Regions from separate parts of the Paraburkholderia bryophila genome, predicted to be linked through region 3. Evidence: predicted binding sites of a transcription regulator. Region 3 holds the regulator's gene; each other region holds the start of a gene.
The links. The regulator LexA, encoded in region 3, represses DNA repair genes until DNA is damaged. The targets are predictions, from matches to a motif close to ACTGTATNNNNATACAGT.

Region 1 (4,200 bases), 3.0 Mb from region 3:
CCGCGAGTCGGCATGGACTTCGGCTTTCCTTATTGCCATGGCGGCGACACGTCCGATCCCGAATTCGGCAAAGACCATCCGTGCAGCGCGTTCACGCCGCCGGTGGTCAAGCTGGGCGCTCACGTCGCCTCGCTCGGCATGCGCTTCTATAACGGTTCGATGTTTCCCGCCGCGTATCGGGACACAATTTTCATTGCCGAGCACGGTTCGTGGAATCGCAGCAAGAAGGTCGGTTACCGCGTGGTGCGAGTCATCACCGACCCGGACGGCCGCAACGCTCATCAGGAAGTCTTTGCCGAAGGCTGGCTTCAGCCCGGAGAAGCGGTGTGGGGCCGCCCGGCCGACGTGCTGCCGATGCCCGACGGTTCGCTTCTGATCAGCGACGATTATGCCGGCGCGGTCTATCGCGTGACTTATTCAGGGCCGGCGTCCTGAACCATGCGGCGCCGGCGAACGCACGAAGCAGACTATGACCCCGTCCGAAGGCACCGCACGAATACTCTCACCTTAAACAAGCCCGTCCGAACCAGCGCAAGTGGGCACCGCCAACACCCGCCGCTGCGCGCGGCAATCCCGCCCGCGCCCGGCCATCACGTGACCGCCGCTACCGGGCGGGCGTAGAATGCGCGTCGGTTCGCGCCCTTCGGCGCGCCGCACCGTTCGACCGCCAGCTACTGCTCGCTACCGCCCGCCACTCCGACCTCGCCTACATGTCCACCCTTGCTTCGGCTTCCCCGCGCTTCAGATCCAAGACGATTACCGCCGCGCTGGCCTTCTTCTTCGGCAGCCTCGGCGCCCACCGCTTCTATCTTTATGGCACGCGCGACATTTACGGCTGGGCGCATCTGATCGGCATGCTGATCGGCATTCCGGGCGCGATGCTGCTAGTGGCAAGCGAGCGCGCCTCGATGCTCGGCTGGGTACTGGCGTTTTTCGGCGCCGTTTCGCTGCTCTCCGCGTTTCTCGCCGCGATCGTCTACGGGCTGCGGCCGGATGAAAAGTGGGACGCGCAATTCAACGCGCAAACCCAGCGCCAAAGCCGCTCCGGTTGGACGGTGATCTTCATCGTGATCTTTTCGCTGCTGATCGGCGCATTTTTGCTGATGAGCGGTCTCGCCATCTCATTCCAGACCTATTTCGAAGGTCAGGTGCAAGCGGCCAAGGCGCTGTCCCAGTAATCGCCCTTCGGTCGCGCGCGGCGCTAAAAAAGATCCAGTTGAGGATTAGCCCGCGCTGACGGTTCAGCAAGCGTCGGCGCGACCTGCCGGAAGTGCGACATATCCAGAATGCCGTGATCGCGCCGGTTTAGTCCCAAGCGACGCACCGCCTTGTGGAATCGCTGCTTGAGCAGGTCCGCCCACAAACCTTCGCCCTTCATGCGGGTGGCGAAATTCGCGTCGTAATCCTTGCCGCCGCGCATATCGCGCACGCGGCTCATGACCCTGTCGGCGCGATCGGGGAAATGCGCCGCGAGCCAGTCCTTGAATAGCGGCGCGACCTCCCACGGCAGACGCAACACGATATAGCTCGCGTTGCTCGCGCCCGCTTCCGCACACGCCTCCAGCACACGCTCCATGTCCGGTTCCGTGACGAACGGAATGACCGGCGCGATGCTCACGCCGACCGGAATCCCCGCCTCGCTCAACGTGCGGATGGCGCGCAGCCGCCGCGACGGCGTGGCCCCGCGTGGTTCGAGCGTGCGCGCGATCTCCGAGTCAAGCGTGGTGATGGTGATAGCGGCCATGAATTGACCGCGCGCCGCCATGGGCGCGAGCAGATCGATATCGCGTTCGATCAGCGACGATTTGGTGATCGCCGCGAACGGATGGTTACGCTCGCTGAGCACCTCGATAACCCGCCGCGTGATGCGCAAATCACGCTCAACGGGCTGCCACGCGTCCGTATTCACGCCAAGCGCGATCGGCTCCGGCACGTAAGACTTCTTCGACAATTCGCGCTCGAGCAGTTCCGGCGCGTTGATCTTCGCGTAGATCCGGCTTTCGAAATCGAGCCCCGGCGACAAGCCCAAATAACTATGCGTGGGCCGCGCGAAACAGTAGATGCAGCCATGCTCGCAACCGCGATACGGATTCAACGACACGCTGAACGGAATATCCGGCGACGCATTGCGCGTGAGGATGGTTTTGGCCCGCTCCTCGAACACCTGCGTGCGCAACACCTTGGGCTCGCCGTCGTCGTCACCGTCTTCCGAGACCGAAACCGCTAGCCAGCCGTCGTCGACCGCTTCGCGCTGGTCGACTTCGTAGCGGCCCTGCAGGTTCGTCACCGCGCCGCGCCCTTTGCGGGGCGCCGGCGGGGCGACGGGAAATTCAGGAACGGAGTCGAAGTCGGGATCGGATTGGGTCACGGCTGAAGAGCACGCAGAACGCAGGGCGGGTCAAAACAGAAACGGCGCAAAACACCTGTACAAATATACAGTGTTTACGCCGTTTGTCGAGTACCGCCAAACCGTAGAAGAATTGCCTTAACCGCTCGCTAATCCCCCACCGCGATCGTCAAGGTTTCCTTGATCTCTTCCATCACCACGTAGCTCTTCGACTGCACGGCGCCGGGCAACTGCAACAAGATGTCCCCCAGCAGTTTCCGGTAATCGGCCATCTCGCCGATACGCGCCTTGATCAGATAGTCGAAATCGCCCGACACCAGATGGCACTCCAGCACCTCCGGGATCTTCTGCACCTCGCGGCGGAACTGGTCGAACATGTTGCCGCTTTTGTGATCCAGCGTGATCTCGACGAACACCAGCAGCGCCGCGCCCAGTTCAGCCGGATTCACGCGCGCGTGGTAGCCGGTGATCACGCCGTCGCGCTCCATCCGCTTGACCCGTTCGATGCACGGCGTAACCGACAGCCCGACCTGTTCGGCAAGGTCTTTCATGGCCATCCGGCCGTCCTGTTGCAGCAGGCGCAGGATCTTGTGATCGAGTTTGTCGAGGGACCGGACCGGTTGGCGCTGAGTACGCATGGTGTATTTGCTGAAAATCTTGAAAATACAATAACAAAACCTACCTGACTGTTAATAGTATAGCGGTTAACACTGGGCAAGCCGCGTTGTACCTCCTGAATCGAACGAACTCCAACGAATCGACGAGTGCGGCGCCCATCCAACCTCTTTTGAACAGTCGGAGCAGTTATGCGAGTCGTCGTTTTGGGCAGTGGCGTCGTCGGGGTGACGAGCGCGTATTACCTGGCGCGCGCGGGTCACGAAGTGACCGTGATCGATCGCGAGGCCGGCCCGGCGCTCGAAACCAGCTTTGCCAACGCCGGCCAGATCTCGCCGGGCTACGCGTCGCCGTGGGCCGCGCCGGGCGTGCCGCTGAAGGCCGTCAAGTGGATGTTCCAGAAGCACGCGCCGCTGGCGATCCGCCTCGACGGCACGCAGTTCCAGTTGCAGTGGATGTGGCAAATGCTGCAGAACTGCACGTCGTCGCGTTATGCGGTGAACAAGGGCCGCATGGTGCGCCTCGCCGAATACAGCCGCGACTGCCTGCAGGCGCTGCGCGCCGAAACGGGCATTCAGTACGAAGGCCGCACCGGCGGCACGTTGCAGGTGTTCCGCACACAGCAGCAATTCGACGGCGCCGCGAAAGACATCGCCGTGCTGCAGGAAGCCAACGTGCCGTATGAACTGCTGTCGGCGGCCGAACTCGCGCAAGCCGAACCGGCGCTCGCCGCCGTGTCGCACAAACTGACCGGCGGCCTGCGCCTGCCGGGCGACGAAACCGGCGACTGCCAGATGTTCACCACGCGCCTCGCGGCGCTGGCCGAGCAACTGGGCGTCAAATTCCGCTACAACACGCCGATCGACGCACTCGCCATGGCCGGCGACCGCATCGCCGGCGTGCAATGCGGCAGTGAACTGGTGCGCGCGGATTCGTTCGTCGTCGCGCTGGGTTCGTACTCCACCAAGTTCCTGTCCGGCCTCGTGAAGATTCCGGTCTACCCGCTCAAGGGTTATTCGATCACCGCGCCGATCGTCAACGAAGCGGCTGCTCCGATTTCCACCGTGCTCGACGAAACCTACAAGATCGCGATCACACGTTTCGACGACCGGATTCGCGTCGGCGGCATGGCCGAGATCGTCGGCTTCGACAAATCGCTGCGCCAGGCGCGTCGCGAAACGCTGGAACTGTGCGTGAACGATCTGTTCCCGGGCGGCGGCGACACGTCGAAGGCGAGC
Region 2 (4,200 bases), 2.6 Mb from region 3:
CGCCGCCGCCCTTGCCACGGCCACCCGCGTGGATCTGAGCCTTCACGACCCATACCGGGCCGCCGAGCTCTTCCGCGGCCTTGACCGCATCATCCACCGAGAAGACCGGCTTGCCGCGCGGTACCGCGACGCCGAATTTCCGCAGGATTTCCTTACCCTGGTACTCGTGAATCTTCATGCGTGATTCCCTTCAGTCTGAGAGTTGGATTGAACTTCGTTTCCGCTGCCGTCGTTCATGCCGGACGCGTTGCCGCCCTTACCTGTCTGGCGGACTGCCCCGTCGCCTGACGATGCCACGCGTTCCGCCGAACGCGGTGCGTGGCCATACCAGCGCGGATAAAACTGCTGCACCGCCTCGCCGTCGAAACGCAGCGCGTGGCAGCGTCCCAACTGGAATGGCGGTTTGTCGTTGGAATGCTCGTTCGAGCCGTCAGGCGATTCGTTTCCTGAACTGGCTTTCGCGCCTTTCGCGCTGTCACCGGTGCTCCACACCTCGCCCGCGAATGCCTGAATCGCGGCGGTCGGCAGGATTGCGCACAACTCGGTGAGATGGGTGCAACCCTCCGTGCCACCGAGCAAACGGGCAGCCTCACGGCGGAAGTTTTGACGTAGATTGAGCCCGATGAGGGCACGGTAGGCGGGATTGCTGACCTGGCATAACCCTGGATAGGGCACCCAGTCGGACGACGCCTCGGCGTTGACGACATTGAGCTTGCGATCGATGGTGATGCGAAGCCAGAGTTCATGGATCGGCTGACCATTGGGCCGGACGCCCGACGCAAGCAGCACGTCGCGCGGTTTTTCGTCGGTCAAGCACGCTTCCACATCCCACAGGCCATCGGCTCGCTCATAGGCTTCCGCTCTGATTGCGCGACGATGCCGCAACTGACGGGACACTGGCGGGGAGAGCGGCATGCGGGAAGGAAAGGCCGGATTGGAAAACCCATGAATTTTAGCATACTGGGTATTTGGTACAGGCCGGAATGCGCAGGCCCGCCCGGCGTGCGGCTGAGCGGGTTAAGCGCTATCTCGAAGAGGCTTCTTGCGGCGTGATTTGGCGTGATTCGGCGAGCGGTTGGCAGGTGACGGTGGCGGGTTGCTCCCCTACTCCTCGTCGATGCCTCTGAGGATTTTGCCGATGGTTGCACCCGAAAAACCGCGCGATGCCAGAAAGCGCTGCTGCTTGGCCCGCTCGGCGGGCGTTTCGGGAAGCTGGCCGAATTTTTTCTGCCAAACGGCCTGGGCGCGCACGAACTCGGTCTCACGCAATTGCGCCTTGGCGTCTTCGACGAGCGTCGGGTCGACCGCGTGCTGCTTCAATTCACCGAGGATCCGACTGGCGCCGAGACGCGACGAGCGGCGGTGAATCAGGCTTTCGGCGAAACGCGAGTTGGACAGCCAGTTTTCGGCTTCCAACTGATCGAGCAGCGTGTCGAGCGAATCGGTTTCTTCGACGAACGGTTTGAGCTTGCGCGCGAGTTCGGTACGGCTGTATTCGCGGCGAGAGAGATAGCCGAGCGCGCGTCCTTTCAGCGAACGGGCTGGGCGTTTGGAGTTTTTGGCTTCGTCCTGCTCCGGCTTCGCTTCGCCTGGCTGGCGACGTGAGCGGCTATAGGTCGCCTCGGTAAATTCGGCAACCTCAGCGGTTTCGAAGGGATCCGAACCGGAAGGCGGGGAAGATTTAGACGGTGCGCGCCGCGAGCCACGGCCCTCGGCGCGATCATGCGCGTCGAACGATTCAAACGAATCGTCCTGATCATCACGCGGGCCGTCCGCACTGCGTCCAGCATGAGACAACGGTCGGCCCTTGCGTATCACGTAATGGTTACTCTTCTTCGCCCGCGACTTCAGCGCCGGCGCCCGTCACCGCGTCGGCCATGGCATTCACGCCCAGCGATTCACGGATACGGTTTTCAATGTCACGGGCGATCTCCGGATTTTCGCGCAGGAATTCACGCGCGTTGTCCTTGCCCTGACCGATACGTTCGCCGTTGTAGCTGTACCAGGCGCCAGCCTTGTCGACGATCTTGGCTGCGACGCCCAGATCGATGACTTCACCCTGACGCGAAATACCTTCGCCATACAGGATGTCGAAAATCGCTTCGCGGAACGGCGGCGCGACCTTGTTCTTGACGACCTTCACGCGCGTTTCGTTGCCGATCACTTCGTCGTTCTTCTTGATCGAACCGATACGGCGAATGTCCAGACGCACCGACGCGTAGAACTTCAGCGCGTTACCACCGGTGGTGGTTTCCGGATTGCCGAACATCACGCCGATCTTCATACGGATCTGGTTGATGAAGATCACCAGGCAGTTCGTACGCTTGATCGTACCGGTGAGCTTGCGCAGCGCTTGCGACATCAGACGCGCTTGCAAACCCGGCAGCGAGTCGCCCATTTCACCTTCGATTTCAGCCTTCGGCACGAGTGCCGCGACCGAGTCGATCACGATCATGTCGATCGAGCCCGAGCGCACCAGTGCGTCGGCGATTTCGAGCGCCTGTTCGCCGGTGTCCGGCTGCGACACCAGCAACTCGCTCACGTCCACGCCAAGCTTGCTTGCGTACTGGATGTCCAGCGCGTGTTCCGCGTCGATAAACGCCGCCGTGCCGCCGATCTTCTGCATTTCGGCAATGACTTGCAGCGTCAGCGTGGTTTTACCGGACGATTCCGGGCCATAAATTTCGACCACACGGCCACGCGGCAAACCGCCGACGCCCAAGGCGATGTCAAGACCGAGCGATCCGGTTGAAACCACCTGGATGTCTTCGATTGCCTCACCTGCGCCGAGCCGCATGACCGACCCTTTGCCGAACTGCTTTTCGATCTGCGCGAGTGCGGCAGCGAGTGCCTTGCTCTTTTCAGCAGTCAGTCCAGCCGAGCCTTTCTTGCTTTCTTCCATGAATCGTCCTTTGCTATGATGAACGGCGTCTGAGGCAGGTGTGCCGTCCACTTGGTAATGGCAACACACGAAACTCAGACACTGTATAAAAAAACAGTAGTTTTGGCAAGCACGATTCTCATGCGAACACGCATTTTTACCGTCGCGCTGCCCAACTACCCACAATAATTTTCGGAGACCGCTGCGCGCCGGGGGACACCTCACGGCGCCGGCAAGGTGGGCTGGCGCATCATGCGAATTCTGATTGCCGAAGACGACAGCATACTCGCGGACGGTCTGGTTCGATCACTCCGCCAATCGGCCTATGCCGTTGATCTAGTGAAGAACGGCGTCGACGCCGACACCGCGCTTTCGGTACAAACTTTCGACCTGCTGATTCTCGATCTGGGCCTGCCGCGCATGTCCGGACTCGAGGTGCTGCGCCGCCTGCGCGCGCGCAATTCCAACCTGCCGGTGCTGATCCTGACCGCCGCGGACAGCGTGGACGAACGCGTCAAAGGCCTCGATCTCGGCGCCGATGACTACATGGCCAAGCCCTTCGTACTGACCGAACTCGAAGCGCGCGTGCGGGCGCTGACCCGGCGCGGCGCAGGCGGCGGCCCGACCGTGGTGAAGCATGGTTCGCTGTCGTTCGATCAGGTGGGCAGGATCGCCCATGTCAACGACCAGGTGCTCGACCTGTCGGCGCGCGAACTCGGCTTGCTCGAAGTGCTGCTGCAGCGGATCGGCCGGCTGGTCTCGAAGGAGCAGTTGGTCGATCACCTGTGCGAATGGGGCGAGGAAGTCAGCAACAACGCGATCGAGGTCTACGTTCACCGGCTGCGCAAGAAGATCGAGCCGAGCGGCGTGCGTATCATTACGGTGCGGGGACTGGGCTATTGCCTCGAGAAAGCCGCTTCGCCCGTCGACGCGAACCCGCCTGCCCCACAGGCGCAAGCGCGAGCGCACACCGCCGCCGACCCCGAGCCGCCCGCTTCGCCGCCGTCCGGCGCGATGCCGGCGAGTCACCACTTCAAATAGAGAGCGCCCATGTCCGCGCGCGAAGACCGTGCGGCGGCGCACGCGGCGGACCTCGACGAGGCTCGCGACGCCCGCTACGCGAATCCGTTCGCCCCACCCGACGAAACCGAAGCCGCCGCCGAAGCGCGCCCGCGTTCGTTATTCGGCGAAATTCTCGACTGGATGCTCGCGCCGCTATTGCTGCTCTGGCCGATGAGTCTTGCGGTCACCTACCTGGTCGCCAAGTCGATCGCGAACGGCCCGTTCGACCGCGCGCTCGAAACCGACGCCTATGTGCT
Region 3 (4,200 bases):
TCGCCGCGACGCTGACCGCAGCCGGCGCCGGACTCGCGCCACCTCGACCCGTGCGGCGTTGCAAATACCACTGCAAGGTATTGATGAACAGCAGCATCAGGAACGACACGACCAGCATCACCACCGCGATCGCGGTAGCGCCCGCGTAGTCGTACTGTTCGAGCTTGGTGATGATCAGCAGCGAGGTGATTTCCGATTTCATCGGCACGTTGCCGGCGATGAAAATCACCGAGCCGTATTCGCCGAGCGCCCGCGCGAACGCCAGCGCGAAACCGGTCAGCAACGCGGGGAACACGGCCGGCAGCACGACGCGGCGAAACGTCAGCCAGCGCGACGCGCCGAGGCACGCGGCGGCCTCTTCCTGCTCGCGTTCGAACTCTTCGAGCACCGGCTGCACCGTGCGCACCACGAACGGCAAACCGATGAAGGTCAGCGCGACCAGCACGCCGGCCGGCGTGAACGCGATCTTCAGGCCGAGCGGTTCGAGAAACTGGCCGATCCAGCCGTTGCCCGCGTACACTGCCGCGAGCGAAATGCCGGCCACGGAGGTCGGCAGCGCGAACGGCAGATCGACCACGGCGTCGACGATGCGTTTGAACGGGAACGTGTAACGCACCAGCACCCACGCGACCAGAAAGCCGAACACCGCGTTGATCAGCGCGCCGCCGAGCGCGGAGAAAAACGTCAGGCGATACGACGCGAGCACGCGCGGCGAACTCACCGCCCGCACGAACTGAGGCCAGTCCAGCGTAGCGGTCTTGAGAAACGTCGCCGCCAGCGGAATCAGCACCACGAGGCTCAGATAAGCCACGGTGATGCCAAGGGTCAAGCCAAAACCGGGCAACGCGCTCGGTTTTCGGAAGGTCAACGTCGTCATGCTGGTTACTCGTTCAGGTTGATGCCGGTGTTGCGAGGACCGAATTCCGGCCGCCGGGCCTTGGGCGGCCAAAAGCGCGCCCATGGGGCGCGCTCGGGGGTCATGCGTTGCCGTTGGCCGGCCACATCGTCGCGTTGCTGCGTCGGGGTTGACCGGCCAAGCCGGCCTTACTGCGGCGCGTAGATCGAATCGAACACGCCGCCGTCGGCAAAGTGCGTCTTCTGCGCGTTGGTCCAGCCGCCGAACGAATCGTCCACCGTGTACAGCTTCAGCTTTGGAAACTTGGCCGTCAGCTCCGCCGGCACCTTGTTCGAACGCGGACGATAGAAGTTGCGCGCGGCGATCTCCTGGCCTTCTTCGCTGTACAGGAAGTTCAGATACGCTTCGGCCACCTTGCGCGTGCCGTGCCGGTCGACGACCTTGTCCACCACGGCGACCGGCGGCTCGGCCAGAATGCTGACCGACGGCACGACGATTTCAAACTTCTCCGGGCCAAACTCCTTCAGCGACAGGAACGCTTCGTTTTCCCACGCGATCAGCACGTCGCCGATACCGCGTTGCACGAAGCTGGTGGTCGCGCCGCGCGCGCCCGAATCCAGCACGCCGGCATTCTTATAGAGCTTGCCGACGAATTCCTTGGCCTTCTGGTCGTTGCCGCCCGGCTGATGTTCGGCATACGCCCACGCCGCGAGGTAGTTCCAGCGCGCGCCGCCCGAGGTCTTCGGATTCGGCGTCACGATCGACACGCCCGGCTTGATCAGATCGTCCCAATCCTTGATGTGCTTCGGGTTGCCCTTGCGCACCAGAAACACGATCGTCGACGTGTACGGCGACGCGTTGTCCGGCAAGCGCTTTTGCCAACCCTTGTCGAGCAGGCCCTTGTTGGCCAGCGCGTCGATGTCGTAGGCCAGCGCCAGCGTCACCACGTCCGCCTGCAGACCGTCGAGCACCGAGCGCGCCTGCGCGCCGGAGCCGCCGTGCGACTGCTTGAAGGTGATCGTCTCGCCGGTCTTCGCCTTCCATTCCTTGCCGAACGCCTGATTGATGTCCTGATACAGCTCGCGGGTCGGATCGTAGGACACGTTCAGCAGCGTCGTGTCGGCGGCCTGCGCCTGCGCCATCACGCCGAGCGCCCCGGCCGCGCCCAATGCGAGCGCCGCGATGATTTTTCTGGTCTTGCCTGCCAGCCCCGTACCTTGGTCGTTCATGTCAACTTTCTCCGCGTTGTGGTCCGCTAAAACAGCGTCTGGTGTTGTTCTACGTCGCGGTCACGTGCACATGAGCGCCAACTCGGAGGCCAGTCTATCGAAGAGCTTTCATCATTAAAAATAATGTTTCTTCATTCTTTAATACTCAAAAGTGGTAATGACAGCTGGGTAAGGCGTTGCGGCACGAACGTGGGCGTTGGAACGCCCTTTTGCGGCGCTGTAGCGGCACCCGAAGCGACGAACTTAAAGTAAAGCTTGAATTGCGCCGAATACTGTATAAAAATACAGTCACCTGTTCATACATACAGTGGCCATGACCAAACTCACCGCACGACAGCAGCAGGTTTTCGATCTGATCCGCCGGGCTATCGAACGCACCGGTTTTCCGCCCACCCGCGCGGAGATTGCCGCGGAACTGGGCTTCAGCTCCGCGAACTCCGCAGAAGAGCATCTGCGCGCGCTCGCTCGCAAGGGTGTGATCGAACTCGCAGCCGGCGCATCGCGCGGCATTCGCCTGCTGAGCGGGCCGGATGACTCGCCTTACCAGTTCACGCTGCCGCACTCGAGCATCATGCAACTGTCCCTGCCGCTGATCGGCCGGGTGGCTGCGGGTAGCCCGATCCTCGCGCAGGAACATATCGCGCAGCACTATGCGTGCGACCCGGCGCTGTTCTCCAGCAAGCCCGACTACCTGCTGAAGGTGCGCGGGCTGTCCATGCGCGACGCGGGCATCTTCGACGGCGACCTGCTCGCCGTGCAGAAGAAGAGCGAGGCCAAAGACGGCCAGATCATCATCGCGCGGCTGGGCGACGACGTGACGGTCAAGCGCTTGAAGCGCCGGCCGAACGGCATCGAACTGATTGCCGAGAATCCCGATTACGAAAACATCTTCGTTGAAACCGGCAGTGCGGAATTCGCGCTGGAAGGAATCGCCGTCGGGCTGATTCGCCCGGGTGAGTTTTAAGCGGTTTGTCTTTGGTGGGGCGTTGGTTGGTTCGTTTGTTTGGACGACACCACCTCGACGCCGCCCCGACACAGCACTAACGCCGCATCAACGTCGTACTCACGCTGCATCATCTTTGCATCGCCTGGAGAGACTCATGGAACGCCTTGCCCGCTTGCTGCCTTTTCGCCAGTTCGGTCGTCTGCGTCATCTGCGCAAGCTGGTGCCCTGCTCGTTGATCGAGGCATCCACGGCGAGCACGCCCTCGCTATTCGATTCGCTCGACGAGGCGTCGAATTTACAGGCGGCGCTTCCGTCTTCCTTGCCGGCGTTTGCGCGCGTGTCGTTGAACTCGGGACTGAATACGGCGGAACCGGCCCGTCGCGCGCCGGTGCGTGTCTATCACGGGCCGTCGCGGCTCATCATGGTCGGCACGGTCGACGCTGTCTGCCGCATGATCGATCGCTGCATCGCCGAAGAAGCGAATGTGCACGGCGCAGTATTCGAAGGCTGAGCGGTTCGGTTCTGAGCGATTGGATTCTGTTCTGAAGCGGTTGTCCTGTCGCATTGCCGGAATCAGTCAGGGATCGTTTTGGCGTGGCCGCGGTCCACGTTAGATCACACCTGATAGAGAGTCTCACTCGATGGCTGTTTCGACCCGCACGAAGAGCAGCGCCACCCGGCCGCTGATCGTTACGTTAATTGTGATCGTGGTGATTGCCGCGCTAGGTTTCGCGTACGCATCGCCGTATCTCGCGCTGAACAACCTTAAACGCGCAGCGGATGCGCGCGACGCGCAAACCGTCAACCAATACGTCGATTTCCCCGCGTTGCGCGAGAGCCTGAAGCAGCAGGTGACCGGCTTGCTGACGCGCCGGCTCGACGCACACAGCAACGGCAATCCGCTCGCCGCCATTGGCGCGATGATCGGCGTGGCGCTGCTTGGTCCGCTCGTGGATGCCTATGCAACGCCAGATGGCGTCGCCGCGTTGCTGAACGGCATGCCGCCGCGCGGCAACCCTGGCGAGCGGCCACCGGTGCCACCCGCGGCGAATAATCCGTCAGCGGCTGAGACGCCTGCGCCGACACCGGCACCGTCCGCTGCGCCAACCCAGCCCGACGCGGCCGCCAACAACGCGAACCCGGCCGCTACACCGTCGCAACCGCCGCAA
Region 4 (4,200 bases), on a different contig from region 3:
ATGGGGCACGTACAGGAACGGCGTTTGCTTAAATCCTTCGCGTAGTCACCCGCCGGCCGCTTATTGCCGACCACCCGCAGACTAAACTGAGGAGAAGAATATGGACCCCGTTTCGCATGGAATCATTTTCTGGCTGATTATTGGTGGCATCGCTGGCGCTTTGGCCGGCCGCATTGTTGACGGTGGAGGCTTCGGCATCCTGGTCGACATCATCGTAGGGATTGTTGGCGCGTTTATCGGAGGATGGCTTGGCGGATTCCTCGGCTTGCATATAGGGAGTGGCGTCATCGGCTCACTGGTGACCGCGCTTATCGGAGCCGTCATCCTGCTTGCGGTCCTGCGCCTGTTTAGCGGAGGGCGGGCGCGTTCGCTCTAACCTCTCGCGGGAAAACGTCCTGACAGCAACACCCCAAACACGTTGGACAACCTATTGGAGTTCGGAAATGGATATGCCGGTTACCGAGGAGCAGATTCGCACACTTGCGTTTTACCTTTGGGAACAGGACGGAAGTCCCGACGGGCGCGCCGAGGAGTACTGGCAGAAAGCCCGGCAGCAGTTGGACGGGCAGGACGCAGAGTCGACCTTGCAACAGACAGAAGCGGGTTTGTAGAACCCAACCGTCGCAGACATAGTCATCGATGCGGACGAGCACGTGACTACCGAGCCGCGAACATCGCATCATTAGCTCCGGTAACTTTGCAACACCCGTGACCCAACCAGGCGCCCCGGAGTTCCAGCGCCGGCGCCGTTGAAAGACGGGCATGTACCAAGACGGAAACACTGCTTGCGGAGCTGCGCGCACGCCGCTTTTGCTTGCGATTGCGATTGCGGTTCATCATAGAGCGAAGGAGGGAGATGCCAACGAAGACATTCAATGCTTCGTTTATTCATTCGCTGTCCGACATTTATAGCGCCGGGAGGCAGATGACAAAGTCGCTTCCCAAGATGGCACGGGCGGCGACCACGCCGGAACTCCGAACGGCGTTCGAAACTTACCTTTAAGAAACGCAAGGCCAGATTGAAAGAATTGACCAGGTTGTCGAAACTTGCGCAATCAAACTCAAGCGGGGTTGTGCGTCGCCATAGAAAGCTTGGTTGAGAAGGGCCAGGAGTAGATTGAAGAAATCGAAAAGGGCCAGTACTGAACACCGCGCTAATCGCTGCTGCACAGAAGGTGGAGCACTACGAAATCGCAGCGTACGGCTCATTGATAGCGCAGGCAAAGCAGCTTGGCCGGTGTTTGACGGCGCAACTGGAATGAATTCGTGTTCGGCTCGAGTCCAAAACGTCTACCTGTGGCTATCAATCCACGCTCGCGCCCACTCCAGGCCCGCATGCCGCGCTTCCTCTTCGGAATCGAAGTAGTCGAGGATGCCGGAAGATTCGACCATCTTGCCGCTCAAGGTTATCGTCCCGCTGGCCGCATAACGCTCCGGTTCGAGAATGCCATCCTGCTGCAGGATGGCGTGCCCCCAAACGCTGTAGCCATGGTAGAACTGCGGCTCCATCAGCGAGCGACTTCGGCAGATGCGCCGCGCCCGGTCACCCGAAATACATTGCCTTCGGGAGTTATCTGACGAGGAATCTCAGACATGTCCGGTTCTTTCGCCGGCGCGACATCTTGCATGCGGCGTTGCTTTGCCACGAGACTTGGCGCGAATGTCGGCATGCGCCGGGCATGCACCTTGACCGCGTGCGGAACCGTATGTCGGTGACTCGCAAACTTGTGTTCAGCCTTTATGTGCCGGGGCATAGTCGCACGTGCCTCTGGCGGATTCCAGATTTCCGTACACGTCCCGACCGCGAACGCACTCGGCGTAGCAGTGGCTACAAGTAAAGCAAGTCCAATTCTCTTCACAGTTTCTCCTTGCATATAGCTCGGTTCAGCCACTCTTAGCAGCCAAGACGTTGGCTAGGCAACCGACGTGGAACCGGACCCGTCGGCGCGATTGTTGCGCAAACGGATTGCATAGTCACACCTTTTCGCGGTCTTCCCCCCGCGTGTGGCATCGACTGTCCCTACTGCTTAAGACGTTGCGTATCGATGCCGGCTTTCTTTAGCGCAGCGTCAATCTGCGTCAGTTCCGTGCCGAAATCAAGTGCCCATTCTTCGCCGTCACAGCGCACTGTCATGCCGTTATGCATCGAGATTAGGAGGCGCGCCTTAAACAATGCGTCCACAAGCTTTGATTCCCGTTCCGATTCCCGAACCCACTCGCCCGCTCTCATGATGAAGTCTCCCTCTGGATGAAGCACGCCGTCCACATCAACGCCCGTGCGAACGCATCGTCGGCATTGCACGGGCTGCTTCCGACCACACCCGTGAACCAACCCGCATTAAAAAGTGCCAGTTCTCTTGCGTAGATTTGCGTGTACGATACTGTATAAATATACAGCTTTTTGAGCCGCCAATGTCCGTCGCCAACGTCCTTGCTGAAGAGATACATCCGTCCCTCTGGCGGGCGTCGCAGCTCGCACGCAGCCGCGGAAGGGTTGTCGAGACTGGGTATCCGGCACTGTCGGCGGAACTGCCGGGCGGCGGGTGGCCCGTTGGGGCGTTGGTGGACCTGCTGGTCCAGCAGGCGGGCGTAGGCGAACTGCGCCTGCTGCGTCCAGCGCTCACCGCCGCAGGAAATCGGCCGGTCGCGTTCGTGCAGCCACCGCATACTCCAGACGGCTTGGGGCTTAGCTACATCGGGCTGTCTCTGGACCAGGTGCTTCGCGTGAACGCGCAGAAAACTGCGGATGCGCTCTGGTCGACGGAGCAGATTCTTCGCGCAGGCAGTTGCGGAGCGGTGATTTTCTGGACGCAGTACGCGCAGGCTTCGTCGCTTCGGCGATTGCACTTGGCTGCCCAGTCATCCGAGACGTTGTTCGTGATGGTGCGGCCACTGGCTTCCGCGCAGGATGCATCACCGGCGCTGCTGCGGCTTGCGCTCAGACCATCATCTGACGGTCTGACCGTGGACATCGTGAAACGACGAGGGCCCTCTCGCGCAGAGCCCTTGTCGATTCCTCTCCAACCAACCCCTGTTCTGCTTTCCCGACATGCGCGTTTTTCTCGCCGTTCACCTGCCGAAGTTGCCGCTCGAGGTCTTCAGACCGAAGTGGTCACCTGAGCCTGCGCACGGCAGCGCCGTGCTCGAGAAAGACAAAGTGGTCATTGCAGATGCCACGGCGCGTCTGGCCGGTGTGCGGCTCGGAATGAAGCGCGGCGGAGTGCTGACGTTGTCGCCCGAGACTGAGATGCATGAACGCGAAATAGGTCGCGAAGGCGCAGCGCAGCGCGAGGTTGGAATCGCGCTGATGCGCTTCTCGCCCGAAGTCGCGCTGCTCGACGAAGCAACGGTCGTCGTCGAAGTCGGTGCGAGCTTGCGTCTTTTCGGCGGCCTGCTTGTGCTGAGTCGTGAGGCGAAGGCTGTCCTGGGTGCCCTCGGCTTCACCGCACGCATCAGCGCAGCGCCGACTGGCCAAGGCGCCTGGTTGCTCGCAAAGTATGGGAATCGGAGAGTGTTGAAGCTTGCCTCGCTCGAGCATCGTCTGTCCGCATTGCCAATGACAGCGGTCCCCGAGGTCCGTCCATTTTTTGACTGGTTCAATGGCCTTGGCTGCGAGACTATCGCAGACATACGACGCCTGCCGCGTGCAGGACTTCAGCGTCGATGTGGCGAGCACCTGCTGGACTCCCTCGACCGTGCCTTCGGTAGTGCCCCAGAGCTGTTCGATTGGCTTGAGTTGCCACCGACATTTTCCGCGCGCATCGAGATGCCGGACCGACTCGAGCACGCGGACGGAGCGGTCTTCGCTGCGCACAGACTCATAGTCCAGCTATGCGGATGGCTCTGCGCCAAACAACTTGCTGTCACAGGCGTGCGCCTTTCGCTCGAGCATGAGCGTGGGCGTGATGCCATTGAGCCAACCATCGTCGACATCGCGCTGGGCGAGCCGACTTGGCGCGAGGAGCACCTGGTCAGACTATTGAAAGAACGGTTGCATCGGATTGAACTTGCCGCGCCGATGATTGCCCTGTGCCTTGACGCCACGAACGTCGAGTCTGCGGCGCCAGCGTCTGACACGCTGTTCCCTGAACCTGGTGGCTCTAAAGAAGACCACCAGAAACTGCTCGAACTGCTTGTCGCACGGCTCGGAGAAGATAACGTCCTGCGGCCGGCGCCCACGGCCGACCATCGTCCCGAAGT

Region 1: GGD40_RS17755 (PA0069 family radical SAM protein) is a predicted target of LexA. The motif match lies at 2,423-2,440, and genes of this name have one in related genera.
Region 2: recA (recombinase RecA) is a predicted target of LexA. The motif match lies at 2,983-3,000, and genes of this name have one in related genera.
Region 4: imuA (translesion DNA synthesis-associated protein ImuA) is a predicted target of LexA. The motif match lies at 2,381-2,398, and genes of this name have one in related genera.

What each region holds. Positions count from the first base shown of each region.
Region 1 covers NZ_JACCAS010000001.1:3,959,147-3,963,346, reverse strand. The annotation lists gene GGD40_RS17765 (PQQ-dependent sugar dehydrogenase) at 1-435, shown strand, start outside; gene GGD40_RS17760 (TM2 domain-containing protein) at 711-1,178, shown strand; gene GGD40_RS17755 (PA0069 family radical SAM protein) at 1,202-2,368, opposite strand; gene GGD40_RS17750 (Lrp/AsnC ligand binding domain-containing protein) at 2,497-2,985, opposite strand; gene GGD40_RS17745 (D-amino acid dehydrogenase) at 3,154-4,200, shown strand, end outside.
Region 2 covers NZ_JACCAS010000001.1:3,550,462-3,554,661, reverse strand. The annotation lists gene sucC (ADP-forming succinate--CoA ligase subunit beta) at 1-178, opposite strand, end outside; gene GGD40_RS15930 (DUF2889 domain-containing protein) at 175-915, opposite strand; gene recX (recombination regulator RecX) at 1,105-1,818, opposite strand; gene recA (recombinase RecA) at 1,826-2,902, opposite strand; gene GGD40_RS15915 (response regulator transcription factor) at 3,134-3,922, shown strand; gene GGD40_RS15910 (sensor histidine kinase) at 3,932-4,200, shown strand, end outside.
Region 3 covers NZ_JACCAS010000001.1:933,937-938,136, forward strand. The annotation lists gene cysT (sulfate ABC transporter permease subunit CysT) at 1-877, opposite strand, end outside; gene GGD40_RS04045 (sulfate ABC transporter substrate-binding protein) at 1,045-2,085, opposite strand; gene lexA (transcriptional repressor LexA) at 2,399-3,049, shown strand; gene GGD40_RS04055 (hypothetical protein) at 3,186-3,542, shown strand; gene GGD40_RS04060 (DUF2939 domain-containing protein) at 3,673-4,200, shown strand, end outside.
Region 4 covers NZ_JACCAS010000002.1:1,397,768-1,401,967, forward strand. The annotation lists gene GGD40_RS27420 (GlsB/YeaQ/YmgE family stress response membrane protein) at 101-376, shown strand; gene GGD40_RS27425 (DUF2934 domain-containing protein) at 444-611, shown strand; partial or broken gene GGD40_RS27430 (YciE/YciF ferroxidase family protein) at 857-1,235, shown strand; gene GGD40_RS27435 (hypothetical protein) at 1,291-1,509, opposite strand; gene GGD40_RS27440 (hypothetical protein) at 2,021-2,230, opposite strand; gene imuA (translesion DNA synthesis-associated protein ImuA) at 2,413-3,120, shown strand; gene GGD40_RS27450 (Y-family DNA polymerase) at 3,050-4,200, shown strand, end outside.